2 regions of the Variovorax sp. H27-G14 genome follow, and region 1 is predicted to be linked to the other one. Evidence: predicted binding sites of a transcription regulator. Region 1 holds the regulator's gene; the other holds the start of a gene.

What was found. Region 1 encodes FliA, which starts transcription of late flagellar genes. Its sites were predicted from a motif close to CTAAAGTTTNNNNNNNNNNNGCCGNTA; they were not measured.
Region 2: a site for FliA is predicted at 1,368-1,394, ahead of VLK31_RS25715 (FlxA-like family protein). Genes of this name have one in related genera too.

Annotation. Positions count from the first base shown of each region.
Region 1 is NZ_JAYLVN010000006.1:176,457-191,911, forward strand. It holds gene cheD (chemoreceptor glutamine deamidase CheD) at 1-340, shown strand, start outside; gene VLK31_RS17485 (chemotaxis response regulator protein-glutamate methylesterase) at 397-1,422, shown strand; gene cheY (chemotaxis response regulator CheY) at 1,454-1,849, shown strand; gene cheZ (protein phosphatase CheZ) at 1,851-2,498, shown strand; gene flhB (flagellar biosynthesis protein FlhB) at 2,662-3,825, shown strand; gene flhA (flagellar biosynthesis protein FlhA) at 3,822-5,924, shown strand; gene flhF (flagellar biosynthesis protein FlhF) at 5,921-8,494, shown strand; gene VLK31_RS17515 (flagellar biosynthesis protein FlhG) at 8,508-9,302, shown strand; gene VLK31_RS17520 (RNA polymerase sigma factor FliA) at 9,335-10,069, shown strand; gene VLK31_RS17525 (type VI immunity family protein) at 10,032-12,023, opposite strand; gene VLK31_RS17530 (glycoside hydrolase family 15 protein) at 12,355-14,241, shown strand; gene VLK31_RS17535 (antibiotic biosynthesis monooxygenase) at 14,204-14,545, opposite strand; gene VLK31_RS17540 (gluconokinase) at 14,593-15,165, opposite strand; gene VLK31_RS17545 (SDR family oxidoreductase) at 15,170-15,455, opposite strand, start outside.
Region 2 is NZ_JAYLVN010000014.1:9,838-25,292, forward strand. It holds gene VLK31_RS25700 (Hsp20/alpha crystallin family protein) at 1-326, opposite strand, end outside; gene VLK31_RS25705 (Hsp20/alpha crystallin family protein) at 350-787, opposite strand; gene VLK31_RS25710 (hypothetical protein) at 917-1,270, opposite strand; gene VLK31_RS25715 (FlxA-like family protein) at 1,431-1,790, shown strand; gene VLK31_RS25720 (MarR family winged helix-turn-helix transcriptional regulator) at 1,826-2,368, opposite strand; gene VLK31_RS25725 (tripartite tricarboxylate transporter substrate-binding protein) at 2,586-3,572, shown strand; gene VLK31_RS25730 (mandelate racemase/muconate lactonizing enzyme family protein) at 3,592-4,758, opposite strand; gene VLK31_RS25735 (LysR family transcriptional regulator) at 4,882-5,823, shown strand; gene VLK31_RS25740 (RraA family protein) at 5,830-6,501, opposite strand; gene VLK31_RS25745 (aspartate transaminase) at 6,534-7,742, opposite strand; gene nac (nitrogen assimilation transcriptional regulator NAC) at 7,939-8,877, shown strand; gene VLK31_RS25755 (acetyl-CoA carboxylase biotin carboxyl carrier protein) at 9,026-9,469, shown strand; gene accC (acetyl-CoA carboxylase biotin carboxylase subunit) at 9,484-10,812, shown strand; gene pxpB (5-oxoprolinase subunit PxpB) at 10,833-11,507, shown strand; gene VLK31_RS25770 (biotin-dependent carboxyltransferase family protein) at 11,504-12,499, shown strand; gene VLK31_RS25775 (acetyl-CoA carboxylase biotin carboxyl carrier protein) at 13,273-13,659, shown strand; gene VLK31_RS25780 (LamB/YcsF family protein) at 13,683-14,447, shown strand; gene VLK31_RS25785 (SDR family oxidoreductase) at 14,660-15,439, shown strand.

The DNA.
Region 1 (15,455 bases):
GTTCGGCGGCGGCGCGGTGCTGGCCAACATGACCACGCTGAACATTGGCGACCGCAATGCCGACTTCGTGCTGCGCTACCTGCGCAACGAACGCATCGAGGTGGCCGCGCAAGACCTGCGCGGCCCGCATGCGCGCCGCGTGTGCTTTCTGCCCTCCACCGGCAAGGCCATCGTGCGCAAGCTGCGCGCGCAGACCGACGTGGCGGCGGTGCAGAACGAAGAGGGCGAACTGCTGCGCCGGCTGAACGGCCCGCGCGCGGCCAGCGACCCGCAACGATCGGGCAACAACGTCCCGGCCACCCGCATCGCGCCGGTGGCGGCAATCAAAGGAAACCGGTGAGCGTCAAGAAAATCAAAGTGCTGTGTGTCGACGATTCGGCACTCATTCGCAGCGTGATGACAGAGATCATCAACAGCCAGAGCGACATGACCGTGGTGGGCACCGCCGCCGACCCGCTGGTGGCGCGCGACCTCATCAAGGTCACCAACCCCGACGTGCTCACGCTCGACGTGGAAATGCCGCGCATGGACGGGCTGGAGTTTCTGGAGAAGCTCATGCGCCTGCGGCCCATGCCGGTGGTGATGGTGTCGTCGCTGACCGAGCGCGGCTCCGAAATTGCGCTGCGCGCGCTGGAGCTGGGCGCGATCGACTTCGTGACCAAGCCGCGCCTGGGCGTGCGCGACGGGCTGCTGAACTACACCGAGCTCATTGCCGGCAAGATCCGCACGGCCGCCAATGCGCGGCTGCTGCCGAGCCGGCATGCGTCCGCCGCCAAGACCACCGCCGACGCGCCGCAGGAGTCGCTGCTGCGCAGCCCGCTGCTGAGCACCGAGAAGCTCATCATCATCGGCGCCTCCACCGGCGGCACCGAAGCCATTCGCGAGGTGCTGCAGCCGCTGCCGCCCGACTCGCCCGGCGTGATGATCGCCCAGCACATGCCCGCGGGCTTCACGCGTTCGTTCGCGCAGCGGCTGGACGGCCTGTGCCGCATCAACGTGAAAGAGGCCGAGCACGGCGAGCGCGTGCTGCCCGGCTATGCCTACATTGCGCCCGGCGGGTTTCACCTGTCGCTGGCGCGCAGCGGCGCCAACTACGTGGCCCACCTGGACCAGGAGCCGCCGGTGAACCGCCACCGCCCGTCGATCGACGTGCTGTTCGATTCCGCGGCCAAGCATGCCGGCAAGAACGCCATCGGGATCATCCTGACCGGCATGGGCAAGGACGGCGCTGAAGGCCTGCTGCGCATGAAGCGCGCGGGCGCCCACACGCTGGCGCAGGACGAGGCCAGCTGCGTGGTCTTCGGCATGCCCAAGGAAGCCATCGCGCTGGGCGCGGTGGACGAAGTTTCCCCGTTGAGTGAAGTCAGTCGCCGGGTTCTGGCGCACCTGCGTACGTTCGGTGAACGTACGAACCGAGTTTGAATAAAGACCTGTTGGAGTTGGAAATATCGTGATCGACAAGAGCATCAAAATCCTGGTTGTGGACGACTTCCCGACCATGCGGCGCATCGTGCGCAACCTGCTGAAGGAGCTGGAGTTCCTCAATGTCGACGAAGCCGAGGACGGCGCCGCCGGCATCGAGAAACTGCGCGGTGGCAATTTCGGCTTTGTGGTGTCCGACTGGAACATGCCGAACATGGACGGCCTGACCATGCTGCAGACCATTCGCGCCGACCCCGAGCTGAAGAAGCTCCCGGTGCTGATGGTGACGGCCGAGGCCAAGAAAGAGAACATCGTGGCGGCCGCGCAGGCGGGTGCCAACGGCTATGTGGTGAAGCCCTTCACCGCCGCCACGCTGGAGGAGAAGATCACCAAGATCTTCGAGAAGCTGGCCAGGGAGGCTGCGTGACATGAGCCAGATCGCCAAGGAGGCCGTGGACTCCCTTAACACCAACACCGCCGAACAGCTGCTGGGCCGCATCGGCCAGCTCACGCGCCAGCTGCGCGAAGGCCTGCGTGAGCTGGGCCTGGACAAGGAAGTGGCCAAGGCCGCGCAAGCCATTCCGGACGCGCGCGACCGCCTGAGCTACGTGGCCGAGACCACCGAGCGCGCGGCGCACCGCGCGCTCAATGCCATCGACGTGGCGCAGCCGCTGCAGGAAGCGCTGGCCACCGACGCCAAGGGCCTGAGCCAGCGCTGGGACAAGTGGTTCGAGAACCCGATCGAACTCGACCATGCGCGCGAGCTGGTGCTGGACACGCGCGGCTACCTCAAAGAAGTGCCGCAGCGCGCCAGCGCCATCAACTCGCAGCTGATGGAAATTCTCATGGCGCAGGACTTCCAGGACCTGACCGGCCAGGTCATCAAGAAGATGATGGAAGTGGTCAACGACCTGGAGACGCAGCTGCTCCAGGTGCTCATCGACAACTCCCCGGCCGAGAAGCGCCCCGAGGCCGTGCACAGCCTGCAGAACGGCCCCCAGTTCAAGCCCGGCAACCCCGACGCCGTGACCGACCAGGCGCAGGTCGACGACCTGCTGGAGAGCCTGGGCTTCTGAGCCCCCAGGGCACTGTCGAGCAGGGCCGAGCACGGCGCGCCCTTGCCGATTGTGCGAAGAGCAGGGCGATAAGGGCCTTGATCGGCAGATTGTTCCGAGCGACCGAATTCAATAATTTGGTCATGGGCCAGGCGTACGTCGCCACGGTCGGTTCGGAGCATGAATGTCTGAGGAAAGCGATCTCGAAAAAACGGAACCCGCCTCCGAGCGGCGCCTGGAAAAGGCGCGCGAGGAAGGCAACGTTGCCCGTTCACGCGAACTCACCACGTTCGTGATGCTGGCGACCGCCAGCGCGGGCCTGTGGCTCGCGGGCGAGTCGCTCAGCAAGAGCATGGACGGCTCGCTGCGCCTGGGCCTGCAGTTCGACCGCGACAGCGCCTTCGACCCGCAGCACATGCTGGCCCAGAGCGGGCTCATGGCGCTGCAGGCGCTGATGGCCATCGGCCCGTGGTTCGGCATGATGATGGTGGCCGCCGTGGCCGCGCCGCTGATGCTGGGCGGCTGGATGTTCTCCGGCAAGGCCGTGTCGTTCAACGCCGGCAAGCTCAACCCGCTGGCCGGCATCGGGCGCATGTTTTCCGCGCAGTCGCTGGCCGAGCTGGTGAAGGCGCTGTCCAAGTCGGCGCTGATCGGCTGGGTCGCCTGGTGGGTGGTGTCGCGCGACATCGAAGCCCTGATGGCGCTCATGGCCCAGCCCGCGCACTACGCGCTGCCCCACGCCATGGCGCTGGTGGCCAAGCACTGCGCGCTGATTGCGGCCACCTTGTTCCTGGTGGCGCTAATCGATGTGCCGTTTCAGCTGTGGAGCTACTACCGCAAGCTGCGCATGTCGCGCGAAGACCTGCGCCAGGAGCACAAGGAAAGCGAAGGCGATCCGCACATCAAGGCGCAGATTCGGCGCCAGCAGCAGCAGATGGCGCGCCGCCGAATGATGGCCGAGGTGCCCAAGGCCGACATCATTCTGACCAACCCCACGCACTTTGCCGTGGCGCTGCAGTACCTGGACAACGACATGCGCGCGCCGCGCGTGGTGGCCAAGGGCACCGAGCTGGTGGCCGCGCGCATTCGCGAGCTGGCCAGGGAGCACAACGTGCCCATTCTCGAAGCGCCGCCGCTGGCGCGCTCGCTCTACAAGCACACCAAGCTGGGCGAAGAAATTCCGGCGGGCCTGTACACAGCCGTGGCCGAAGTGCTGGCCTGGGTGTACCAGCTCAAGCGCTGGAAGACCGACGGCGGTGACGCCCCCCGCACGCCGAGCGACCTGCCGGTGCCCGCGGACCTTCAATACACCGACACACCGAAACCCGTGGAAGCCCAAGCCGCATGAACGCGATGACCAATTTCCTGCGCCTGCCGCCGAACATGTTCGGTGGCGGCACGCAGTTCAAGGGCCTGGCGGGGCCGGTGCTGATCATTCTCATCCTGAGCATGATGGTGCTGCCGCTGCCGCCGTTCTTGCTCGACCTGCTGTTCACCTTCAACATCGCGATCTCGGTGATGGTGCTGCTGGTGAGCATGTACACCATGAAGGCGCTGGACTTCGCAGCCTTTCCGGCGGTGCTGCTGTTTTCCACGCTGCTGCGCCTGTCGCTGAACGTGGCCTCCACCCGCGTGGTGCTGATGAACGGCCACACCGGGCCGGATGCCGCGGGCAAGGTGATCGAGGCCTTCGGCCACTTCCTGGTGGGCGGCAACTTTGCCGTGGGCGTGATGGTGTTCATCATTCTGGTGCTGATCAACTTCATGGTGATCACCAAGGGCGCGGGCCGCATTGCCGAGGTGGGCGCGCGCTTCATGCTCGACGCCATGCCCGGCAAGCAGATGGCCATCGACGCCGACCTGAACGCTGGCCTGATCGGCGAAGAAGTGGCCCGCAAGCGCCGCCAGGAAGTGGCGCAGGAGGCCGACTTCTACGGCTCCATGGACGGTGCCAGCAAGTTCGTGCGCGGGGACGCCATTGCGGGCCTGCTGATCATGGTGATCAACATCATTGGCGGGCTGGTGGTGGGCATGATCCAGCACGGGCTCGACTTTTCGACCGCCGGCAAAACCTACACGCTGCTGGCCATCGGCGACGGCCTGGTGGCGCAGATTCCGGCGCTGGTGATTTCCACCGCGGCCGGCGTGATCGTCTCGCGCGTGACCACCGACGAGGACGTGGGCAGCCAGCTGACTGGCCAGCTTTTTTCGAACCCGCAAGTGCTGTTTCTCACGGCCGGCATCGTCGGCATGCTGGGCATGATTCCGGGCATGCCCAACCTGGCGTTCCTGCTGATCGCGGGCGGGCTGGTGTGGCTGGGCCGCCGCCTGCTCATGAAGAAGCCGAAGGAGGCCGCGCAACAGGCCGCAGCCGCCGCGCAGGCCGCCAGCGCCACGCCCGCCGCCGAAATGGCCGAGGCCACCTGGGACGACGTGGCCATGGTCGACCCGCTGGGCATGCAGGTGGGCTACCGCCTCATTCCGCTGGTGGACCAGTCGCAGCAGGGCGAGCTGCTGGGGCGCATCAAGAGCATCCGCAAGAAGATTGCGCAGGAGGTGGGCTTTCTGGTGCCGGTGGTGCACATCCGCGACAACCTCGAGATCAACCCCAACACGTACATCATCAGCCTGAAGGACGTGGAGATCGGCCGCGGCGAGGCCTACCCCAACCAGTGGATGGCCATCAACCCCGGCCAGGTGACGGGCTCGCTGCCCGGCACGCCCACGCGCGACCCGGCCTTTGGCCTGGCGGCCGTGTGGATCGACGCCAGCCTGCGCCAGCAGGCACAGGTGTACGGCTACACGGTGGTCGATGCCTGCACCGTGATGGCCACGCACCTGAACCACCTCATTCAGACGCACTCGGCCGAGCTGCTCGGGCGCCAGGAAGTGCAGCAGCTGCTCGACCAGATCGCCAAGACCGCGCCCAAGCTCACCGAAGACCTGGTGCCCAAGGTGCTGTCGCTCAGCACGCTGCACAAGGTGCTGCAGAACCTGCTCGACGAAGAGGTGCCGATTCGCGACATGCGCACCATCCTCGACGTGATGGCCGAGCACGCGCCCAGCATCAAAGACCCGACCGAGCTCACCACGCTCACCCGCCTGGCCCTGGGCCGCGCCATCACGCAGCAGCTGTTCCCGGGCGAGGCCGAGATGCAGGTCATTGGCCTGGACGGCTCGCTGGACGGCGTGCTGCAGCAGGCGCTGACCAACAGCAGCGGCATCGAGCCCGGCATTGCCGACAACCTGCTGCGCCAGGCGCAGGCCGCCATCGTGCGCCAGGAGCAGCTGGGCCTGGCGCCCGTGCTGGTGGTGCAGCACGCGCTGCGGGTACTGCTTTCCCGATTCCTGCGGCGCAGCCTGCCGCAGCTCAAGGTGCTTTCGCATGCGGAGATTCCTGACTCCCGCACCATCAAGATCACTGCCGCCATTGGAGGACGCGTTTGAATTCCCAGCAGACCGACGTGCGCACGACCGCACGCAAATTCACCGCGGCCACCAGCCGCGAAGCCCTGCGACTGGTGCGAGAGGCGCTGGGCGCCGACGCCATCGTGCTCAGCCACCGCGTGGCGCCGGAAGGCGTCGAGATCGTCGCCATGGTGGAGGGCGAGATGCAGAGCGTGGTGGGTACGGCCGCGCCTGTGCCGATCGCAGCAGTTGCACCGGTTGCACCGGTTGCGCGCATGGCGCCTGTCGCCATTGCCGCGCCCATTGCGGCGGTTGCGCCCAATGCCCCGGTTGCACCCGTTGCACCGCCCGCGCGCCCCGTGCCGCTGTCGCCCGTGATGCCCGCCGCGCACTCCGTGCATGCCGCGGCACCCACACCGGCCCCGGCCCCGGCGCCTGCACCCGCGGCCGCCCCCGCCCCAACCGACACCGTGCTCAACGAGCTGCACTCCATGCGCGGCATGATCGAAGAGCAGCTCGCCAGCGTGGTGTGGAACGACAAGCAGCGCCGCGATCCGGTGCGCGGCCGCCTGCTGCGCACGCTGCTCGGCGCCGGCTTCAGCGCGCGCCTGTCCAAGGCCATGCTCGAGAAGCTGCCCACCGGCCAGAGCTATGCCGAAGGCATGGCCTACGTGCGCTCGGAGCTCATTCGCGCGGTGCCCGTGCATGAAGACGAAGACGCGCTGTTCGCCCAGGGCGGCGTGTATGCGCTGATGGGCCCCACCGGCGTGGGCAAGACCACCACCACCGCCAAGCTGGCCGCGCGCTGCGTGATGCGCTTCGGCGCCGACAAGCTCGCGCTGGTCACCACCGACAGCTACCGCATCGGCGCCTACGAGCAGCTGCGCATCTACGGCCAGATCCTCAACGTGCCGGTGTACGCCGTGAAGGACGCGGCCGACCTGCACCTGGTGCTGCAGGACCTGCGCGACAAGCACATGGTGCTGATCGACACCGTGGGCATGAGCCAGCGCGACCGCGCCGTGCCCGAGCAGATCGCCATGCTGGGCCAGAGCCCGCGCCCGGTGAAGCGCCTGCTGTTGCTGAACGCCACCAGCCACGGCGACACGCTCAACGAGGTGGTGCATGCCTACCGCAACGGCAACGAGCTGACCGGCTGCATCTTCACCAAGGTCGATGAGGCCACGCACCCCGGCGCGCTGATCGACACAGTCATTCGCCACCGCCTGCCGGTGCACTACATCTCCAGCGGCCAGAAGGTGCCCGAGAACCTGATGCAGGCCGACCGCGCGCAGTTGGTGGACAGCGTGTTTCAGCCGCGCCAGCACAACGCTCTGTTCGTGCCGGCCGAGAGCGACCTGCAGGAAGAGCCCACGGGCGCGGGCCCTTCCGCGCAGGTGGTGCAGGCCCAGGGCGAGACCGACCGGCTGCGCCTGAAATACCAGAACCTGATTCGCGCCATGGCGCACGACGCGCAAGAGCTGGCCACGGCCGCCGGCGCGCTGGCCGGCGCGCAGATCGGCTTCGAGCGCGCACGCGGCCTGTGGCGTCAGGCAGGCGACGAGCAAGTGGGCCAGAAGGCCCTGCTGCAAGACCTTGCCGTGCATGCGCGCGCCGAAGTGGCCGCCGGCTGCCAGACCCATGTGCTGGCGCTGTCGGGCCAGATCGGCCTGCGCTCCAACGAGGGCGGCGATGCCTATGAATGCCATGGCAGCCTGCTGCTGTCGGACCGCTCGGGCCTGCCGCTCGCGGCGCCCAACCAGTGGCTGGCCACCGCCGCCACGCGCGGCGTGAAAAACCCCGCGCGCAAGCCCGGCGCACGCCAGGCGCCCTGGCTGCGCCAGCAGGACTTCAGCGACAAGCCGCTGGTGCATGTGCTCACGCGCCTGCCCGGCATCGAGGCGATGGTGCAGTGGCAGGCCACCGGCCAGCGCTGGCTGGCGCGCGCGCCGGGCTCCACCGCCGTGATCGACACGCGCACCGGCGCACCCGACACGCTGGCGCGCATGGACTTCGAGTTCAGCGAAGGCCAGCCCGTGCGCTACCGCGGCAAGCCCGCGCTGCGCTGCGAGGCGCAGGTCGACGTGGTGCTGCGCTTCAACGCCGCGGCTGCCGCGGCGGGTGTGGAGCGCGACGCCATGCCGGCCTTGCGCTGCGTGGCCATTCGCATGCTCGACGCGCGCACCGGCAACGTGCTGGCGCAGAGCCATGCGCTGTCCAACGTGGGCACCGAGGTCACGGCGCGCCAGCTGGCGCAGTGGCAAGGCTGGGCCAACGACGCCGAGCCGTGCTTCCGCCTGTTGCGCGAAGGCGTGCAGCTGGTGGGCGGCATCGGCGCGCTGGGCGACCCGGACAACATGAAGCGCCTGCTCATCGCGGGCCAGGTCACCACCACCGTGTGGCGCCTGCTGCACGCCGAAGGCGAGTGGGCCGACCGCACGCGCACGCTGCTGGGCCAACTGACGGGGCGCCCGGTGCGCAACGCGCGGCTCATGAGCGGCAGCGCCTTGTATGCGGGCGTGGGCAAGTTGTTCTTGCTGCTGGAGGCGCTGGGCACCGAGTCGAGCGCACCCACGCAAGCGCCACGCGCGCTGGAGCACCTCGGGTGAGGAGGACCACCGCATGAGCAAGCTGGTTGCCGATCAGGCCGACGGACTGCGGCGTCTGCTGGCGCCCAAGCCCACGCGCGTGGTGGCCGTGGCGGGCATGGGGCAGGGCGCCGGCGGCACCACCGCGGCCATGAACCTGGGCGTGGCGCTGGTGCAGCAGGGCAAGAACGTGCTGCTGCTGGACGAGCACTGCCCCAAGGAAGGCTCGGCCTGCGAGGTCTGGGCCATCGACCCCCTGGGCAGCCTGGCCGACGTGGCCAACCACCGGCTCACGCTGGACGGCGCCGAGGTCAAGGCCGGGTGCGGCGTGCATGTGCTGCCCGCGCCTCCGGGCGTGGCGCCCGACACCACCGACCCGCGCGCGCTGTGGCCCGACGGCGTGGTGATCGTGGACGCGGCCTTCGACGCGGAGGGGCGCCTGTCGCCGCTCGCGCGCGGCGCGGACGATCTGCTGCTGGTGCTCAAGCCGCACCCGGCGTCCATCACCTCGGCTTACGCGGGCATCAAGAACCTGCACTACGCGCACGGCCTGAAGCAGCTGCGTTTTCTCATCAATGGCGTGGTCGATGTCGACGCCGCCCAGAAAATCATGAACAACCTAGCCAACGCCGGCAGCCGCTATCTCGCGCTGTCGCTGCAGCCTGCCGGCCTGGTGCGCTTCGACCCGCGCCTGCCCGATGCCTGGCGACTGAAGCAGACCATTGCCGAGGCCTTTCCGGCCAGCGCGGCGGCGGTCGACTTCCGGCGCCTGGCCGACGACATGGGCCGCTGGCCCTGGCGCGCGGCGCAGCCGCTGCTGGCCGCCTGAGCCGCCGACCCTCTCAACGGAAAAGGACGGCCGTGTACACCGCACAGGGAACCATCGAAAAATCGCACCTGCTGGCGCAGCATCAACCGCTGGTGCGTCGCATCGCGCTGCAGATGATGTCCAAGCTGCCTGCCAGCGTGGAACTGGACGACCTGATTCAGGCCGGCATGCTGGGCCTGCTGGACGCCTCCAGCCGCTACCAGGACAACCGCGGCGCGCAGTTCGAGACCTTTGTCAGCCAGCGCATCCGCGGCGCCATGCTCGACGAACTGCGGGCCAACGACTGGGGCTCGCGCGGCCTGCGCCAGTCGTCGCGCGGCGTGGAAAAAGCCATTCACGCACTGGGCCACCGGTTGGGGCGCGCGCCCACCGAAGGGGAGATCGCCAAGGAACTGAAGATGGACCTGGAGGCCTACCAGTCGCTGCTGCAGGACATTCAGGGTTGCCAACTTCTCTACGTGGAAGACTTCTCGAAGGACGACGGCGAAAACCCGTTTCTGGACGCGCAGTCGAAGGAGTCGCGCAAGGACCGGCGCGGCGGCAACGACCCGCTGGAGCAACTGCTGGAAAGCGGCTTTCGCCACCAGCTGGTGGACGCCATCTCTGCCTTGCCGGAGCGCGACCAGCTGCTGCTGAACCTCTACTACGAAGAAGAACTGAACCTGCGCGAAATTGGCGCCGTGCTGGAGGTGAGCCAGTCGCGCGTGTGCCAGTTGCACAGCCAGGCGATCAGCCGGCTGCGGGCGAAGCTGAAGGACGTGCTGTAGGCGCCTTTCCTGCGTCGATGTTGGCATCGATGTTGGCATCGACGTCCGCATCGAAACGGCGCAGCCATTGCGCCGCCGTGGCGGGCGTGAAGATGTCGTCGCGCGCCTCGTTGGGCGGGTAGCTCACCAGCCACGGCCGCTGCGCCCGCACCGGCTTCAAGGCCTCGGCCAGCGCGCGCAGCGCGGCCGGCACGCCTTGTTCCACGGGGTGCAACGCGGGCGCGTGGCCGGCCTCGACCCACAACCCATTGCCGCACGGATGCAGGCGCAGGCCGGGCATCTTGCGCAAGGCGCCCGACAGCGTCGGCATGCCGCCCAGCCTCTGCGCCTGATCGCTGCTCAGCAGCACGGCAAAGCCCGGCGTGCGGATGCCGCCTTCCAGGCCCATGGCGTCGCGCATGAAGAAGGGCTTGTCGATGTCCAGGCCGAGGAAGCAGCGCGCCAACGCGAACTCCGCGGGTTCCTGCAAGGGGTGGCGTTCCAGCACCGGCGGGCGGCCCATGCCCAGGCCCATGCGGGCCTGCACGGCATGCAGCCGCTGCAGCGCGCTCAGCCACCAGGCGCGCAGCTCGTGCTTGTGCGCGCTCCAGAACGCCAACGGAAACTGCAGCGCGAGGTAGTCCAGCTCCGGTGACGGCCTGGGCTGGCGCGCGCGGCAGAACTGCACCACCGCCTGAAACTCGAAGCACGAGGCGCTTTCCTTCGTCGGTGCATCGAAACCGTGGATGCACACCATGTCGTCGGCGTGCTTCAGGCAGTGCGCGTCGATGTCTTCCTGCGTGTAGGCCTTGCGCGAGACCGCGCCACTGCGCAGCGCCATGTAGCGGGTCAGCGCCTGGCCTGTGAGCGCCTGAAACTCCTGGTGCAGGCGCGGAACGACCACGGCCAGCCGCGCGGCGTCGGCCCGCGAGTGCACATAAAAGCAGGCCGACGCGAACATGCCCAGCCGCCAGGTGGCGGGCGTTTGCAGCGGGCTGCCGGCCGGGCCCGCGGGCACCGTCACCGTGGCGTTGGGGTCGTGGCGCAGCGCGTCGGTCCAGCGCTGCAGGTCGGCGGCGGGGAGTGCGTCGTGCCCATGCATGCTGTCCGGGCCCGGCAGGTAGAGCACGTGCAACCGGTCGCGCCCGAACAGGTCGGCCAGCCGCTGGCTCTGGCGCAGGCCGAGCGCGTCTTGCGCAAACTTCAGCTCCACCGCGTGCATTACCTGGGCCGCGCGGGGTGCCGGTGCGTTCGGCGGCACCACCACGAAGTCGGGCGAGGTGCCGCCCCTGGGCTTGCGCCAATAGCAATCGCCCCTGCGCACCGGCCGTGGCAGCGGCGCGTCGATGAAGGGCATGCCGTTGGCTGCGTAGGCGGGCTCCGATGTGAAGGGCGCTCGCCAGCCGCCGGCCTGGTAGTCGCAGGCATCGAGCAGCGTGGCGAAGCTGCGCTGCGCATCCTCGCGCAGCTTGGGCTTGTCGTTGCCGTTCGCATGCACCACCGACTCTTCGCCGGGCTGCATTTCGTAGCGGCGCGAATCGGTGCGAACCGGAAAGGCCAGGGCGAACGCACCGATGGCGCGGTACAGCGGCAGGTCGGGCAGCGGACGGCCCCAGGTGTCGTCGGCGTCATGGTCGGCTTCTTTGTGCGCAGGCGGGTTGGCGATGTGGCCGCCGAGCCCGGCCAGCACCTGCGTGAGCACGCCCAGCGCTTCGCGCAAGCCGGGCTCCAGGCGCTTCAGGTCGGGGTACAGGCGCAGGCTGGCGGCCAGGTCTTGCTGAAGCAGCGCAGCGAGCGGCAGCGTGGGTGCTTTGGCGGCGCACAGCAGCTTGCCGAGCCGGAACATGAGCACGCCCATGGGGCGGCGCAGGCGGTCGATGGCTTCGGGGCTCAGGTTGTTCAGGACGGCGAGGGCCTGCGCAAGGGAATGGGCCAGGGCAGGGGCCGAATCAGGGGCGGGAGGAGGAGGCGTCATCGATGACTCCTGTCGAGGGTGAGAAAAGGTCGGCGCAGTGTGGGAGGCGCCCCTGGACTCGAATGCAAACAATGGTCAAACCGTCGGTATGCCGGGAAGAATTTCGCGTGCAGCGCGAAGAAGTTCGCAGACCACGGTCGTCAGGCGTTGTCCGGCAACCGGTCGCGCTGCTTTCCGTCGCGCGGCCGTGGCAACAGGCTTCACCCTTGACCGCTTGGCACAGACACACAGCCCCAAAAAAACGCCGCCTGAGCGCCCTGTCGAACGCGATGCCTTACGTCAGGCCTCACGCCAGGCTTCAACTCAGGCCTCGCGCCAGGCCCCCCGGCCCATTGGCGACTACGCGCTCATCGGCTCCACCCACAGCGCGGCGCTCGTGCACCGGGGCGGCGACATCGAATGGCTCTGCCTGCCGCGCTTCGATTCGGCCGCCATGTTCGCCAGCCTGCTGGGCGACGAGCGCAACGGCCACTGGACGCTGCGCGCCAAGGATCCGAAGGCCCGCGTCACGCGGCGCTACCTGCCCGGCACCGTGGTGCTCGAAACCACCATTCACACCGCCAAGGGCACCGCCACCGTCACCGACTTCATGCCGCGCCCGGCCGACGGCGGCACGCACGAGGTGGTGCGCATCGTGCGAGGCGTGCGCGGCACGGTGGCCATGCACACCGCACTGCGCATCCGCTTCAACTACGGCGAGTGGTGCCCTTGGGTGGAGCGGCGCGACGGCGCGGTGTACGCCACGGCCGGGCCCGACGCGGTGCGCATTCAATCTGGCGTGCCGCTGGTCAACGAGAACTTTGCGAGCTGCGCCGACTTCAGCGTGTCCGCGGGGCAATCGATTTCGTTCTGCCTCGAATGGTTTCCCTCGCATGCCACGCCGCCGGTGACGCGCGACGCCAGCGCGCTGCTGGCGCGCTCCGTGGCCGAGTGGGGCGCGTGGAGCGAACGCTGCGGCTACCAGGGCGAGTTTCGCGAGCCCGTGATGCGCTCGCTGCTCACGCTCAAGGCGCTCACCTACGAGCCCACCGGTGGCATCGTGGCCGCGCCCAGCACCTCGCTGCCCGAGCAGCCGGGCGGCGAGCGCAACTGGGACTACCGCTTCTGCTGGCTGCGCGATGCCGCGCTCACGCTGTACGCGCTCATCGGCTCCGGCTACGTGGAAGAGGCCAGCGCCTGGCGCTGGTGGCTGATGCGCGCCGTGGGCGGCTCACCCGAAGAGCTGCAGGTGATGTACGGCCTGCACGGCGAACGCTCGCTCACCGAGCAGGAGCTGGGCTGGCTGCCGGGCTACGAAGGCAGCAAGCCGGTGCGCATTGGCAACGGCGCGCACGGGCAGCGCCAGCTCGACGTGTACGGCTCGGTCATTGCGGCCTTTCATGCATCGCGCAAGGCCGGTCTGCCCGACATGGACAAGGTGTGGCCGCTGGAGCGCGCCATTGCCAAACAGCTCATGGTGCTGTGGAAGGAGCCCGACTGCAGCCTGTGGGAGGTGCGCGGCGAGCCGCGCCACTTCGTGCACTCCAAGATCATGTGCTGGCTGGCCTTCGACCGCATGATCGCCAGCGCCACCGAGTTCGGGCTCGAAGGGCCGGTGGACCAATGGCGCGCGGTGCGCGACGAGATTCATGCCGAGGTGTGCGCGCGTGGATACGACGCCACCAGCAACTCCTTTGTGCAGTACTACGGCGCGGACGCGGTCGACGCGGCGCTGCTGTGGATGCCGCTCATCGGCTTTCTGCCGATTCACGATGCACGGGTGCAGGGCACCATTGCGCGCATCGAGAAGGAGCTGATCTTCAACGGCCTGGTGTACCGCTACCGCACCGAAGAGGGTGTGGACGGTCTGCGGGGCGGGGAGGGCGCATTTTTGGCGTGCAGCTTCTGGCTGTCGAACGTGTATGTGGCCATGGGCAAGCTGCGCAAGGCGCGCACGCTGTTCAAGCGCCTGCTGGCGCTGGGCAACGACCTGGGCCTGTTCGCCGAAGAGTACGACCCTGTGGGCAAGCGGCAGCTGGGCAATTTTCCGCAGGCGTTTTCGCACATCGGGCTGGTCAACAGCGCGCATGCGCTGGTGTCGGCGGCCGGCGGTGTGTGGGAGCTGGCGGACCTGAATGGCAAGGCCGCCAAGCGGGTCGAGCCCAACGTGCCCAACGTGCCCGCCAAACCGGCGAAGGCCCTCAGGACGAAGCCGCGAGCGCGAACTCCTCCGCGCTGAACACCGTGTGGAACACGCTGCCGTCGAACATTTCGAACAGCTTCTTCGACACCTCGCGGCTTTCGTAGCGCACCGGGGAGTCGAGCGCAATGGCAATGTCCTCGCGGCTCGCATAGCGGGTGGACAGCACCATCGCCAGCGTGGGGTCGCTCACATCGCTTTCAATCTGGCGCAGCACGCGCACTTCGAGCACGCCCGGAAAGCGGGTCCACAGCGGCACGAGATTTTCGTGCACATGGCGGTCGAAAGCCTCTTCCATGCCGGGCTTGACCTGGCCCTTGAAGAATGCGCAGCGGATGAACATGGTTTTTTCCTTCCTGGTTGAAATTCTTTGAGTGACCGCGCCTGGGTTCAGGCGGCGGCGCCCGTGCGTTGCACCAGCCGCGCGCCGACGCTGGCCACGATCAGCGGCACCGGCGTGTCGATGGCGGCATGCAGCACGTCGGCCTCGCTGTCGTCGGGCGCTTCCAGCGTCTGCAACTGGCTGTCGAGCAGGGCGGCCGGCATGTAGTGGCCGGCGCGCTGCGCCATGCGCTGACGAATGAGCGCGGGCGGCCCGTTCAAGAACACGAACTGCAGCCCCGGCTCTGCCGCGCGCAGCCGGTCGCGGTAGGCACGCCGCAGGGCCGAGCAGGCCACCACCACGCCGTGCGGCGCGGCCACGCGGTTGGCCAGGCAGGCGCCCACGCGGTCGAGCCAGGGCCAGCGGTCGGCGTCGGCCAGCGGCAGGCCGGCGCGCATGCGTGCCACCGCCTCGTGCGTGTGCAGGTCGTCGCCGTCGATCCACGGCACGCCCAGGCGTTGCGCCAGCGCGGCGGCCACGCTGCTCTTGCCGGTGCCCGAGACGCCCATGACCACCACTGCCAGGGGCGGCACCTGGAGGGACGCCGACAGGGGAGTGGGCAAGGAAGTGGGCACGCTCATGCCGTCACAGGCTGGAGGTGATGCCGCCGTCCACGTACAGGATGTGGCCGTTCACGAAGCTCGATGCGTCGGAGGCCAGGAAGATGGCGGCACCGCCAAGCTCTTCCACCTCGCCCCAGCGCCCGGCCGGCGTGCGGCCCGACAGCCAGCCGGTGAAGGCCTCGTCGGCCACCAGCGCCTGCGTGAGTTCGGTCTTGAAGTAGCCCGGGCCCAGGCCGTTCACCTGAATGCCGTACTTGCCAAGGTCGATGGCCATGCCCTTGGTGAGCATCTTCACCGCGCCCTTGGTG
Region 2 (15,455 bases), on a different contig from region 1:
ACGCCGTGCATCAGCTCGGCCGCCACGTTCTGCGTGTCCAGTTCCTTGCTGAGGGTGAACATGCGCCTGAAGCGGGCCAGGCCGACTTCGGTGTGGCTCGACTTCAGGCTCTGCGGCACGGCCAGGTCAGACTGCGCCTCGATGGTCAGCGTGGCCGCCTCCACGTGCAGGTTGAGCTTGTCCCGGCTCACGCCCGGCAGGTCGGCGTAGAGCGTGATGCCGTTGGCGTCTTCGATCACGTCCACGGCGGGCGTGAGCGCGGCGTCGCTGTAAGGGGCGCGCTCTTCCTGTGCCTTTTGAACGCGGTGGTTGTCGTTGTTGCTCATGGTGTGTGTGTCCTTCCTGGTGGTCACTGAATGGCGATGCGGCGCGGCTGGGCCGACGCGCGCCTTCGCACGGTGATGTGAAGCACGCCGTCGCGCAGCTTGGCATCCACCGCGTCGGGGTCGGCGTCGTCGGGCAGGGTCATCACGCGGCGAAAGGCCCCTTCGAAGCGCTCGTTGATGTGCACGGCGGCCTTGTCGTCGGCCTCGGGCAATGCGCTTTTGCGTTCACCTAAGATGGTGAGCAGGCCGCGCTCCAGGTTGACCTCCAGCGTGGACGGCTCCACGCCCGGTGCAAACGCGTAGATCTCCAGCGCTTCGGGTGTGCTGCCGACGTTCAGCGCCGGAAAGCCGTTGCGGGCAAAGCCGCGGATGGTGGGGGACAAGTCAAAGGCCTGCTGCACGTCGCGCTGCAGGCGGTCCATTTCCGCGAACAGGTCGCGAGGAAACAAGGATCGGTACATGGCGAAAACCTCCGTGAAAGTTGAACCGGAGCGCGGGCGCGGCAGCGTCACCGGCGCGTCCGTGAACGATCTAGGTGCTTGTCACAGGGTTTCAAGACCCCACGGGTGCACCCGAGAAACGCGGGCTTTTTATTGCGGCCTGGCGGGCTCGCGCGGTGTCGAAGGCGCACCCGAGCGGCGGGCGAAATTCAGCGTCTTGATTCTGGGCATGCGCCAGCGCCAGCGCGGCGCTCGGGCGTCGGGGTGGGAGGCCTGGAAGGGGTAGTCGAAGCGCGCGAGCTCTTCGCGCCCCTTCTGCGTGACCGCCAGCACCTGGGCCGACGCAGGCGTGCCCGGCATGCCGAGCGCGTCGCCGGGGGAGGGCACCAGTGCCACCACCAACCCGGCGGCGCGCAGCACGCGCACGCTGTCGATGTCTTCGTTGCGGTAGAACGAAACGGGCAGCCGAGAGCCCGCAATTTGCCTGAGCAAGTTCATGGTCATTTCAGTACTCCTTTTTCGGTTGACCAATTTCCGACGGCCATGAATCTAGGCGTTGCGCCGCCAAATTTCAAGAGGGAGAAATCGGCAGCACGCAGCCCTTCATTTTTTCGCCAGGCTGCCGATAGTCCTCCGATACACAACAACTCTTCAGAGGACTCACATGCTGACCGCCATCAGTGCTTCGAGCACAGCCGCAACAGGGAGCGGCGCCGCCGCCGAAGTTGCGAAGATTCAACGCCAGATCGTCGCCACGCAAAAGCAGATCACCGCCACGCAGAAGACCCTGGTCGAGACGCCCGATGGCGATGCGCGCCGGGCCGTTCAGCAGCAGCTGCAGGCGCTGACCACGCAGCTTGCGATGCTGCAGGCGCAGATCAAGGCGGTGCAGGCGGCGGACATGCAGAAAACCGCAATGGCACAGGAGGCCAAGGCGGTAGCGAACGGCACGTCGTCCTCCAGCGCGTTCCGTACCAACGCCGAAGGCGTGCCCATCGGCGGCACGCTGGACGTCAAGGCCTGATACCGCACGCGGCCCGCGCTGCGCCCGCGCAGGGCTCAGCCGCGCTCAGGCCACCGGTGCCGCGTGCCGCCCGATCTGCGGTCGGCTTTCTCCGCGACCGCGCCTTGCGCAATCAGCTCGCTGCCGCGTTGCTCCAGGTGCTGCAGGCATTGCAGAAAGATGTCGAGGTGCGCGGGCGCAATGCCCGCCAGCAGCTCGGTGTTCAAGCCCGCGATGCGCGGAAACAGCCGGCCGAAAAGCTGCTGGCCAGACGCGCTCAGGCGCACATGCACCTCGCGCCGGTCTTCCGAATCCTGGCGGCGCTCCACCAGTTGCTTGTCGACCAGGCTGCGCAGCCCGCGCGAGGTGCGCACGCGGTCCAGGTGCAGGTGCGTGGCCAGGGTGGAGGAGGTCATCTCGCCTTCCTGCGCGAGCGTGGCAATCATTCCCCACTCGCGGCGCGTGATGCCGAAGCCGCCCTCGACCAGCCGCGTGGCCATGCCGCTGCCCGCGCGCACGGCACGCGACAGCCGGTACAGCAGCAGGTCGTCCAGGGTGCGGGGCACGCGCAGTGCGTCTGCGTCGGGGAAAGCTTGCATACGGATGGATTAACAAGTAGCCAGAGTGTGGTCCGCCCGCCTCGGCGAGCAAGTGATGGATTAGATCAACTGTTTGTGCATATGTATAAATCGGTAACAAATATGCACGATAAGAAACAATCAGGCGGCTGATTCTCGCCTTGAAGACGCTGCACGTGCCCGTTGTGCACCGCGCCCCCAAACAAACGCCCAACCCCTTCGGCCCGCAGGAGATTCCATGTCCGCATTCTTTTCCCGGCGAAAGCTCATGGCATGGGGCGTTGCCCTGGCCGCTTGCGCCCCCGCCATGCACGCCGCCCAGGCACAGACACCCGCGCTGGACGGCCCGCTGACCCTGGTGGTCGGCTACGCGCCCGGTGGCAGCACCGACCGCATGGCGCGCCTGATCGCCGAGCGGCTCGCGCCCAAGCTGGGCGTGAAGGTGAGCGTGGAAAACCGCCCCGGCGAGGGCGGCCGCCTCGCGGCCAAGGAGGTCAAGCGCGCACCCGCCGGGCAGAACGTGCTGATGCTCGGCAACCCCGCCGTGATGGTGGTGGCGCCGCTGGTCTTCAAGGACGCGGGCTACGACCCCGACAAAGACTTTGTGCCCGTCTCCCAGGTCAGCAGCTACGACTTTGCGCTGGCTGTGGGCAACAAGCTGCAGCTCGACCGCGCCATGTTCCTGGTGGGCCGGCTCTGGGCGCACCCGGAAGAGGCCGTGTTCGGCGTGCCCGCCACCGGCAGCCTGCCTCACTTTTTCGGGCTGATGGTGGGCGACGCGCTGAGCGTGCAGCCGCAGATCAAGGGCTACGGCGGTTCGGCGCCGCTGTCGGCCGACCTGATTGGCGGCAACCTGCCCATTGCCATCGACACGCTCGACTCGCTTATGGCGCAGCACGTGGCCGGCAAGGTGCGCATTTTGGCCGTGTCGGGCAAGAAGCGCGCGAGCTTCGCGCCCAACATTCCGACCTTCCGCGAGGCCGGCATGAAGATCGATGCCGACGGCTGGAACACCTTCTTCGCGCCCAGCACCATGGCGCCCGCCAAGGTGCAGTTGCTGGCCGGCGCAATTCACGACGTCATGAAAGACCCGGGCCTGCAGAAGGCGGCCGACGCGCTCTACATCACGTCGGTGGTCAGCACCGCGGCCGAGACCGCGCAGATGCTCAAAGCCTACCGCCAGCAATGGGAGCCGGTGGTGCGCCGCTCGGGCTTTCAACCCTGATCCCTGGTCTTCTGTCGAATCAGCTTGCGAGGGCGCGCATCTCCGCGATGAGGTCGGCCTTGCCCTCGAAGCCGATGCCCGGCAGCGGCGGCAGCGTGACGTAGCCGTTGTCGACCTTCACGCCGTCGGGGAAGCCGCCGTAGGGCTGGAACAGGTCGGGGTAGCTCTCGTTGCCGCCCAGGCCCAGGCCCGCCGCAATGGCCAGCGACATCTGGTGGCCGCCGTGCGGAATGCAGCGCGTGGCCGACCAGCCGTGGGCCTTCAGCATGTCGAGCGTGCGCAGGTACTCCACCAGGCCGTAGCTCAGCGCGCAGTCGAACTGCAGCCAGTCGCGGTCGGGCCGCATGCCGCCGTGGCGAATGAGGTTGCGCGCGTCCTGCATCGAGAACAGGTTCTCGCCCGTGGCCATGGGGCCGGCGTACACCTCGCCCAGCTGCGCTTGCAGTTCGTAGTCGAGCGGGTCGCCGGCTTCTTCGTACCAGAACAGGGGGTACGGCGAGAGTGCGCGGCCGTAGTCGAGTGCCGTTTGAAGGTCGAAGCGGCCGTTGGCGTCCACCGCCAGTTGTTGGCCCGGGCCGAGGAGCTTCAGCACCGACTCGATGCGCGCGCAGTCTTCGGCCAGCGAGGCGCCGCCGATCTTCATCTTCACCACCGAATAGCCGCGTTCCAGGTAACTGGTCATCTCGCGCTGCAGGCCTTCCAGGCCCTTGCCGGGGTGGTAGTAGCCGCCGGCCGCGTACACGAACACGCGCGGGTCGGGTGTGCCGGTGCCGTAGCGCTCGGCCAACAGCTGGTAGAGCGGCTTGCCCGCGATCTTGGCGGTGGCGTCCCACACGGCCATGTCGATGGTGCCCACGGCCACCGAGCGCTCGCCGTGGCCGCCGGGCTTCTCGTTGATCATCATGCGGGCCCAGATCTTGTGGGGGTCGAGGTTGTCGCCGGTCTCGTCGAGCAGCGACGCGGGCTCGGCCTCTAGCAGGCGCGGCAGAAAGCGCTCGCGAATCAGTCCGCCCTGGCCGTAGCGCCCGTTGGAGTTGAAGCCGTAGCCGATGACGGGCTTGCCGTCTCGCACCACGTCGGTCACCACGGCCACCAGGCTCAGGGTCATCTTGGAGAAGTCGATGTAGGCGTTGCGAATGTCCGACTTGATGGGGCGCGTGGACTCGAGGATGTTGACGATTTTCATGATGGGTGGAGGGGTGCGTGGGCTCGCGATAATTCGAAAGCGGAAGGGTTGCCGGATCTTCGGCCGAGGGGGCCGGCACCGTCCAATACTCGAATCGCATACAACTATTCAAAGGCACCGCGCATGGGCCCCGGCAACCGACCGCTCGACCTCGAATGGCTGGAAGATTTCCAGGCGCTGGCCGAGGCCGGCAATTTCTCCCGGGCCGCGCAGGCCCGCGCCATTGCGCAGCCGGCTTTCAGCCGCCACATTCGCTCGCTGGAGGAATGGGTGGGCGTCGACTTGTTCGACCGCAGCGCGCACCCCACCACGCTCACTGCCGCCGGCCAACGCTTTCAGCCGCTGCTGCAAGACGTGCTGGCCGGCCTGCAGGCGGCGCGCACCCAGGCCCGCGCCGCGCACGACCTCGACGCCGCCAGCCTGAGCTTTGCGGCCACGCATGTGCTGTCGCTCACCTTCTTTCCGCGCTGGCTGGGCAGCGTGGAGGCCGGGCTGCAGATGGGGCCGATACAGACCGTGTCAGACAGCTCGTACGCCTGCGAAGACCTGTTGCTGCAGCGCCGCGTGCAGTTTGTGCTGTGCCACGGCCATGCGGGCGCGCCGGGGCGGCTCGACGACGCGCAGTACCCCGTGCAGCGCCTGAGCGGCGACGTGCTGGTGCCGGTGTCTGCGCCCAGCAAGGAGGGCGCGCCGCTGCACGCGCTGGGCGGTGTGGAAGCACCCGCCGTGCTGGCCTACAGCGAGGCCTCCGGCCTGGGCCGGATCATGCGGGCGATGCAGGAGAAAGACAGCGCGTTCGGCAAACACTTCGCCGCGTCGCTGCAGGTGGTGTTCACCGCCCACCATGCCGCGCTGCTGCGCACCATGGCACTCGAAGGCCGCGGCCTGGCCTGGCTGCCGATGAGCCTGGTGGCGGACGACCTGCGCAGCGGTGCGCTGTTGGACGCGGGCGAAGGCGGCTGGCGCGTGCCGGTCGACATTCGCCTGTACCGCCAAGTGGCGCACATGGCGCCGGTGGCCGAGGCGCTGTGGGCGCTGGTCAGCAAAGGCAGCGCGGCCGCCTGAGCGGCTTCAGTTGGCGCAGCGCGCTTCCAGCGCATCCAGAAAGGAACGGTCCCAGCGGCCTTCCGTCATGGCCTGGATGGTGCGCGCCTCGGTCTGCAGGTGCGCAAGCGCCTTCTCTATCAACAGCTCGGCCTCGTCGCGCGGGAACGCCATCAGGCCGTCCTGGTCGCCCACCACGATGTCGCCCGGGTTCACCACCATGCCGCCGACCGACACCGGCACGTTGATTTCTCCCGGGCCGTCCTTGTACGGGCCGCGGTGGTTCACGCCGCGCGCATACACCGGGTAGTCGCGCGCACGAATTTCGGCCACGTCGCGGATGGCGCCGTCCAGCACCACGCCCACGGTGCCGATGGTCGCGGCATAGAACGACAGGATGCCGCCGATGACCGCGTTGGTCACGTCGCCGCCCGCATCGATCACCAGCACGTCGCCGGGCCGGCAGAACTCGAAGGCCCGCATCATCGTGAAGTTGTCGCCGCCGCGCGTCTTCACGGTCACGGCCGTGCCGGCCATCGTTTTTGCGCCGGGGCGGTGGTAAGGCTGCAGGCCCACGCTGCCGATGTTGCGGTGCATGTTGTCGCTGAGCGCGGCCACCGGAATGTCTTGCAGCGCGGCAATGATGCTGGCCGACACTTGCGGGGCCGACGGGTTCTTGCGAATGGCTTGGTAGGGCATGGGTCGTCCTTGTATGTGTTTGAGGCGCGCGCTCAGCGCATTGCGGCCACGGCACGCGCAATGCGCTTGCAGCCTTCTTCCAGCGTCTCGATCGACGTGGCAATGGAAAGACGGAAGTAGGGCGACAGCCCGTACGCGGTGCCCGCGACCAGGGCCACGCCTTCGCTCTCCAGCAGGTACATCACCACGTCGCCGTCTTCCTGCAGGGGCTTGCCCTCGGGCGTGGTCTTGCCGATGAGGCCGCCGCAGTTCACGTACAGGTAGAACGCGCCGGGCGGCGTGGCGCAGCTCAGACCAGGAATGGCGTTGATGAGCGCCAGCGTGCGGTCGCGCCGCTGCTTGTAGACGGCCACGCTCTCGCTCACAAAGCTCTGGTCGCCGTTCAGCGCGGCGGCCGCCGCGGCCTGGCTCACCGAGCAGCAGTTGCCGGTGGACTGCGACAGGAGCGTGTCCAGCGCCTTGATGAGGTCGACCGGCCCGGCCGCATAGCCGATGCGCCAGCCCGTCATGGCATAGGTCTTGGAAACACCATTCACCAGCAGCGTGCGCTCGCGCAGGCCCGGTGCCACCGCAAGGATGTGCGGCGTGGCCTCTCCGTCGAAGCGAATGTGCTCGTAGATCTCGTCGGTCATCACCATCACATGCGCATGGCGCGCCAGCACGTCGGCCAGCGCGCGGTACTCGGCGGCCGTGTAGCTCGCGCCGGTCGGGTTGCTGGGCGAGTTCAGCAGCAGCCAGCGCGTGCGCGGCGTGATGGCCGCTTCGAGTTGCGCGGGCGTCAGCTTGAAGCCGTGGGCCTCGGGGCAGGCCACGGTCACGGGCACGCCTTCGCAGGCCAGCACCATGTCGGGGTACGACACCCAGTAGGGCGCCGGAATGATCACCTCGTCGCCCGGCTCCAGCGTGATGGCAAAGGCGTTGTAGATCGCGCTCTTGGCGCCGCTGGTGGCAATGATCTCGTTCATGGCGTAGCGCAGGCCGTTCTCGCGCTGCAGCTTGGCCACGATGGCCTCGCGCAGCTCCACGGTGCCGGCCATCAGCGTGTAGCGCGTGGCGCCGCGCTCGATGGCGGCGGCCGCGGCCTGGCGGATGTGGGGCGGCGTGTCGAAGTCGGGTTCGCCCACCACCAGGTTGACGATCGACTTGCCCTGGCGGCGCAGTTCGTTGGCGCGGTCGGCGGCCGAGGTGCTGGGCGAGGGCTTGATGCGCCGCACGCGGGCGGCAATGCGGGACGTGGTCACATGGCTTCCTGGTTCGAAGAGGCTGAAGAGTGCATGGACCGAACGGTACGCACATCGACGTGGCGAGGCCAAGACGGTTTTGCACTGGTCGTATAGGCGCAGCTTATGGAGCGCTCCCACACCCGTTGCCCGGGTGGTCCCGCATACCCAGTGCGCAAGCGCGGTGCTAGGCTTGGGTTTTGCTTGGGGACAAGGCGTGAACCTGCGACGCCTCAAATATTTCGTGAAGATCGTGGACATCGGCAGCCTCACGCAGGCCGCCGAAGTTCTTTTCATCGCCCAGCCCGCGCTCAGCCAGCAACTGGCCACGCTCGAAGGCGAGGTGCGCCAGCAATTGCTGGTGCGCACCAAGCGCGGCGTGACGCCCACCGAAGCCGGCAAGGTGCTGTACCGCCATGCGCAGATCATCCTGCGGCAGTGCGAGCAGGCCCGTGTCGACATGGAGGCCGCCGGCGAAGGGCTCTCGGGCCAGGTGTCGGTGGGGCTGGCGCCGGGCACGGCGGCTTCCGCGCTGTCGTTGCCGCTGCTGCGCACCGTGCGCGCACGCCATCCGGGCATCCTGCTGTACCTGAACGAGAACTACGGCACCACGCTGAGCGAACTCATCATGAACGGCCGCATGGACCTGGCCGTGCTGTACGGCGACAAGGCCATCCACGGCCTGGCGTTCGTGCCGCTCATCAAGGAGCCGCTGTACCTGGTGGGGCCGGCGTCGATGCCGGCACCTTCGCAACCCGTGAAGCTGGCCGACCTGCGCGACATCGAGCTCTTTCTGCCGCGCCCGTACAACGTGGTGCGCAAGCTGGTCGACGCGGCCTTCGTGCGCGCGGGCATGGTGCCGCGGGTGGTGGCGGAGATTGAATCGGCGTTCACGCTCACCGCCGCCATTGCCGACGGGCTGGGCGCCACCATCCTGCCCGCGTCGATGGCGCGCGAGGTGGTCGCGAGCTGCGGGGCCTGGCAGTTCCCGATCGTCGATCCGGTGATCGAGGCGCCGCTGGCGCTGTGCCAGTCCGACCACCTGCCGCTGTCGGAGCCCGCGCAGGCCGTGAAAGACATCCTGCTGGAGCTGGTGGTCGACCTGGCCGCCACGGTCGCTTCCACGCCCGAGCCCGAGCTGAGCGCGCTGCCCTGAACCTGTGGTGACAGGGGCGTCGCGGACGTCATAAGCCGCCCTTATCCCGGCACAGCCAATCCGTCTTTGGCTTCCGGCCCCTGGCCCGTTACCTTTCATGCATGCCGTCACGCGTTCGCGGAACGCGTCGGCCACCACAGCCCCGGGCATGAAGCAGGAACAGATCAAGACGCTCATCGACGCTTTGGCCGCATCGGACCTGGCGGAACTGGAGTTCAGCGAGAACGGCAGCACGCTGCGGCTGGTGAAGCTGTCGGCAATGGATGGCGCGCGTGCCGCATCCGACGCGAGAAGGCCCTCCGCCGTACGCAGGGCCGCCCCGAGCGCGATGCAAGAAGCAAGCGCACCGCCAATGCATCAGGCCGATGGCCTCGCGCCCTTGCACGGCGTGGTGCACCTGCAGCCCGCGCCCGGCGAGCCGCCCTTCGTGCAGCCGGGCCAGGCGGTGGAGGCCGGCCAGTTGCTGTGCGTGATCGAGGCCATGAAGATGTTCAACGAGGTGCGCGCCGACCGCGCGGGCACCGTGTTGCAGGTGCTGGTGCACTCGGCGCAAGAAGTGGAAGCAGGGCAGCCCCTGTTCCGCTTCGAATGACACAGGCCCGCGCCATGTTCGACACCGTGCTAATTGCCAACCGCGGCGAGATCGCCCTGCGCATTCAGCGCGCCTGCCGCGGCCTGGGCCTGCGCACCGTGGTCGTGCACTCCGAGGCCGACCGCGACGCGATGTATGTCGCGCAGGCCGACCAGGCCCTGTGCATCGGCCCCGCCGCGCCGGGCCTGAGCTACCTGAACCAGTCCGCCGTGCTGTTCGCCGCCGAAGTGAGCGGCGCGCAGGCAATTCACCCCGGCTACGGCTTTCTGTCGGAAAACGCGGGCTTTGCCGCGCGCTGCGAGGAGGCCGGCCTGGTCTTCATCGGCCCCAGCGCCGAGTGCATTCGCACCATGGGCGACAAGGTGTCGGCCAAGCGCGCCATGCGCCAAGCCGGCGTGCCCTGCGTGCCCGGCCCCGACGAGCCGCTGCCGGCAGACCCGGCCGCCGTGCTGGCGCTGGCACGCGGCATCGGCTATCCGGTGATCGTGAAAGCCGCGGGCGGCGGCGGCGGGCGCGGCATGCGCGTGGTGCACGAAGAAGCCGCGCTGCTGCAGGCCATGGCCCTCACACGCGAAGAAGCGCGCCAGGCCTTCGGCAACCCCGAGGTCTACATCGAGAAGTTCTTGCTGCATCCGCGCCATGTCGAGGTGCAGGTGCTGGCCGACAGCCACGGCCAGGCCGTGTGGCTGGGCAGCCGCGACTGCTCGCTGCAGCGGCGTCACCAGAAGGTGATCGAAGAGGCGCCCGCGCCCGGCATCGACGACGCGCTGATGGCCGAGGTGGGCGAGCGCTGCGCCGCCGCGTGCCGCCAGATCGGCTACTGCGGCGTGGGCACCTTCGAGTTTCTCTACGAGAAGGGCGCCTTCTATTTCATCGAGATGAACACGCGCCTGCAGGTCGAGCACCCGGTGACCGAAATGACCACCGGCATCGACATCGTGCAGCAGCAGTTGCGCATGGCGCGTGGGGAGCGCCTGTCGTTCGCGCAGGCCGACGTGCGCTGCCAGGGCCACGCCATCGAGTGCCGCATCAACGCGGAGAACCCCGACACCTTCGCACCTGCGCCGGGCCGCATCAGCGGCTGGCAGGTGCCCGGCGGCTTTGGCGTGCGGGTCGACTCGCACGCGGGCGCGGGCTACCGCGTGCCGCCGTACTACGACTCGATGATCGCCAAGCTCATCGTGCATGGCGACACGCGTGCCGACGCGCTCGCGCGCATGCGCCTGGCGCTGGCCGAAACGCGTGTGGACGGCATTGCCACCAACGTGGCGCTGCACCGTGCGCTGCTGCAGGACAGCGGCTTTGCCGCCGGCGGCGTCGACATTCATCACCTCGAACGCTAGCTGCAGCAAAGGAGCGCGGCGTGAGCCCACAAGCACTGTCGTCCACCGAGCCCGGCATCAGCCTGCTGGGCACCACCGCGCTGCTGTTCGAGGCGCCCGGCGGCATGAGCCTGCCGTCGCAGCAGCGCATCTGGGCGCTGGCGCACGAGGCGGAGACCTGGCCCGAAGTGCGCGAGGCCGTGCCCGGCATGAACAACCTGATGCTCACCTTCACCCGCGCACCACGCCAGCTCGACGCCTTGCGTGCGCGCCTTTGCAACGCCTGGCGTGGCGCCACCGCCGTGCAGCGCGAAGGCCGCGTGGTCGAGCTGCCCGTGGTCTACGGCGGCCAGGGCGGCCCGCACATGGCCGACGTGGTGGCACATACCGGCCTGAGCGTCGATGCCATCGTCGCGCTGCACAGCGCGCCGCTCTACCCGGTGTATGCGCTGGGCAGCCACCCCGGCTACTGCTACCTGGGCGGTATGGACGCACGCATTGCCACGCCGCGGCGCAAGGTGCCGGTGTTGAGCATTCCGGGCGGGGCGGTGTCGATCGGCGGCGCGCAGACCGGCGTGTCGGCCTCGGCCGGCCCGAGCGGCTGGAACACCATCGGCAGCACGTCGATGGTGTTCTTCGATCCGGCGCAAGACCCGCCCGCCATGCTGCAGCCGGGCGACCTGATCCGTTTTCGCGTGGAGGGCATCGTTCGATGATCGAAATTCTTTCGTCGGCGGCGCTTGCCACGGTGCAGGACCTGGGCCGCACCGGCAGCCTGCGTTGGGGCGTCGGCACCTCTGGCGCCATGGACAACCTGGCGCTGGCCGCCGGCAACTTGCTGCTGGGCAATGCGCTGGGCGCGGCGGCGGTGGAGGTGCCGGTGTTCCCGTTCAAGCTGCGCTTCGCGCAGGACTGCGCCTTTGCGCTCACCGGCGCCGACTGCGCCGCCCGGCTCGACGACCAGCCGCTCATGCCCTGGTGGGTGCACCAGGCGCGCGCTGGCCAGGTGCTGACGCTGGGCTTGCCGCAGGGCGGTGCGCAACGCGGCAGCCGCGCCGTGTTGTGCGTGGCGGGCGGCATCGACGTGCCCGAGGTGCTGGGCTCGCGCAGCACGCAGTTGCGTGGGGCGTTCGGTGGTCATGAGGGCAGGGCCTTGCGACGAGGCGATGTGCTGCGCGCCGCGGGTGCCGGGCAACCCTGTCGAACCGGCTTCGGCATCGTGCCGCCTGCGTTGGCGTTGCCGTTGCAGCGCGATGGCGTGTCGGCGGTGCGGGTGCTGCCGGCGGCGGAGTACCTGGCTTTCGAGCCGGCGTCGCGGCAGGCCTTCTGGGCCGGTGAATGGAAGATCACCCCGCAGAGCGACCGCTATGGTTACCGCCTGGAAGGCGAGGCGCTGCGCCCCATTGCGCCGATGGAACTGCGTTCGCACGGCATTGTTCCGGGTGTCATTCAGGTACCGCACAGCGGCCAGCCGATCGTGCAGATGCGCGACGCTCAACCGTCGGGCGGCTACCCCAAGTTCGGCACTGTCATCGAGGCCGACATGTGGCGCCTTGGCCAGGCTCCTATCGGTACGCGTGTGCGTTTTGTGGAAACCACGTGGGACGAAGCCCTGGACGCCCTGGACGAAGTGCGTGCGTGGCTGGACAAGGTGGCGCGCATGGTGTCCTTGCACCGTGGTTCACCTCTGGCTGCTGTGGGGGCGTAGATGGCTGCTGCTGTTGTTTGTTGCTCTGGGGTTTGTTCAGGGCGCGCCCACGCCGACGGGGTACCTTGCTCGGCGAATGTCCCCCGGGGCTGCGCCCCTCCTCCTTTATTTCGCTGCGCAAGGCACCCCATCGGAGTGAGCGTTGTTTGCAGCCGCATGACGTACGTCCCTGGGTTGTATTTCTCCCTCCCCTCCCGGGGGAGGGCCGGGGTGGGGGCTCGACTGCGTTCCCTCTCGCACGGCTTTGAATGCGGGAGCCGTTCAGGGTGCGCCCACGCCGACGGGGTACCTTGCTCCGCGAATGTCCCCCGGGGCTGCGCCCCTCCTCCTTTATTTCGCTGCGCAAGGCACCCCATCGGCGTGGGCGTTGTTTGCAGCCGCATGGCGCACGTCCCTGGCTTGTATTTCTCCCTCCCCTCCCGGGGGAGGGCCGGGGTGGGGGCACGACTGCGTTCCCTCTCGCACGGCTTTGAATGCGGGAGCCGTTCAGGGAGCGCCCACGCCGACGGGGTACCTTGCTCCGCGAATGTCCCCCGGGGCTTCGCCCCTCCTCCTTTATTTCGCTGCGCAAGGCACCCCATCGGCGTGGGCGTCATCAGAGCCGCAGTTGATCGGCGAGCACACAGAGCGTGCCTGGTGCACAGGGCGTCGGGTGCTCCACGCAGCGAAATAAAGGAGGAGCGAAGCGGGGGACATTCGCGGAGGGGAGTACCCGGCGGCCTGTGCACCCGCCCTGAAAGTCCGTTGACGAAACAAACGCAGGAGCCAAAGCAATGACCCTGCAAGTCCTCGAACTGGCGAAATTGCTGGCCGACACAGACATAGGCCTGCTCGAACTGCGCACCCCGCAAGGAACCCTGCGCCTGGCCCGACAAGGCAAAGAAGTCATCGAGCTCCAAGAAGAGCAAGAAGAGCAAGAGCCACTGCCAATCCACGCCCCTTCACTCGGCGTGTTCCTGCACGCGCACCCCCTGTCCAACACACCGCTGGTGCGACCTGGCCAGCGCGTGGAAGCCGGCCAACAGTTGGGCCTGCTGAAGATCGGCCCGCTGCTGCTGCCCGTGACAGCACCGCAACCCGGCATCGTCGACAGCATCCACGCAGGCGATGCCACCACCGTCGGCTACGGCACGCTGCTGATCGACCTGTACCCACTGTGACCCACGACCCAAGGACGCACCCCATGGACATCGACCTCAACGCAGACCTCGGCGAAGGCTTCGGACCCTGGCGCATGGGCGAGGACGAGGCACTGCTCGACATCGTGTCGTCCGCCAACGTCGCCTGCGGCTTCCACGCCGGCGACCCCGTCATCATGGACCGCACCGTTCGGATGGCGCGCCAGCGCGGCGTCGATGTGGGCGCGCATGTGGGCTTTCCCGACCTCGTGGGGTTCGGGCGGCGGCCCATGCAGATCGAGACCAAGGAGCTTGTGGCGTATGTGCTTTATCAGCTGAGCGCGCTGGACGGCATGGCGCGCACCGCCGGCCACCGCATGACGCACATGAGCTTTCATGGCGCGCTCGGCAACATGGCCGCGGCCGACGCCGCGCTGGCCGAACCCCTGGTGCGCGCCGTGGCCGACTTCGACCCCTCGCTCACCGTCAGCACCTCGGCCAGCGCCGCCATCGAAGGCGCGGCCGAACGCTGCGGCCTGCGTGTGCGCACCACCTTTCTGGCCGACCGCGCCTGCGGCGACGACGGCCTGCTGGTGCCACGCAAGCTGCCCGACGCCGTTATCCACGACCGCCATACCGTGCTGGCCCGCGTGCGCCAGCTGCTCGAAGACGGCACGGTCACCAGCTACACCGGCAAGAAGATCCCGATGCGCGTGCATTCGATCCTGCTGCACGGCGACACGCCCGGCGCGGTGGCGCTGGCGCGCGCCGTGCGTGAGGTGGTGGAGCAGGCGGGGCGCGTGATGGCGATCTCCAGACAAACGGTTTGATGCACCGGGGCACGAACATGGTGCTTACCCTTGGTCGCATGCACGGTCATGTGCACGGTCATATGCACGAATGGCAAGCGACATGAGGCGGACATGACGGCGACATAAGGGCGGCTTATCGCTCCACAGTCAATCCGTCTTGGCGCCGCGCGCGGGCCCTCGATACAGTGAATTCCAGGCAGTCTTCTGCCGCTCCTACGAAAGAACCCAAGATGCCGTTTTCCGACTACAAGACCGCGCTGGTGACAGGCGCCTCCTCGGGCATCGGCGCCGCCGTGGTCGAGCGCCTGAGCAAGGAAGGCCTGAAGGTGCATGCGCTCGCACGCAGCGCCGACAAGCTGGCCGAGCTGGCCGCGCGCACCGGCTGCGTGCCGCACGCCATCGACGTGAGCGACCTTGCCGCCGTGACGCGGCTCACGCAGGAGGTCGAGTTCGACGTGCTGGTCAACAACGCCGGCGTGGACCGCCCCGGCTCCATCCTGAAGGCCGACGCCGAAGGCATCGACCTTCTGGTGGACGTGAACCTGCGCGCCGTGCTGCACCTGTGCCGGCTGGTGGTGCCCGGCATGGCCGCGCGCGACCGCGGCCACGTTGTCAACATCAGCTCCATTGCCGCGGCCTACAACTTCGGCGGCAACAGCACCTACCACGCGACCAAGGCGGCGGTGAGCATGCTGTCGCGCCAGCTGCGCATCGACGTGTTCGGCAAGCGCGTGCGCGTGACCGAAATCTGCCCCGGGCGCGTGGCCACCGACATCTTTGCGCACGTGCACGGCGACTCCGAAGACACCCACAAGCGCTTCGTCGAAGGCTTTGAGCTGCCGCAGGCCGAAGACATTGCCAACGCCATCGCGTTCGCCATTGCCGCGCCCATTGCGGTGAACGTGGGCCACATGGAAATCACGCCCACGCTGCAGGTGCCCGGCGGGCTGTCGACCACGCGGCCTGAATCGCCGCAAATGCCGCAAGTGCCGCACGCGCCACAGGCCTGAGCGGCGTAGCGCCTCC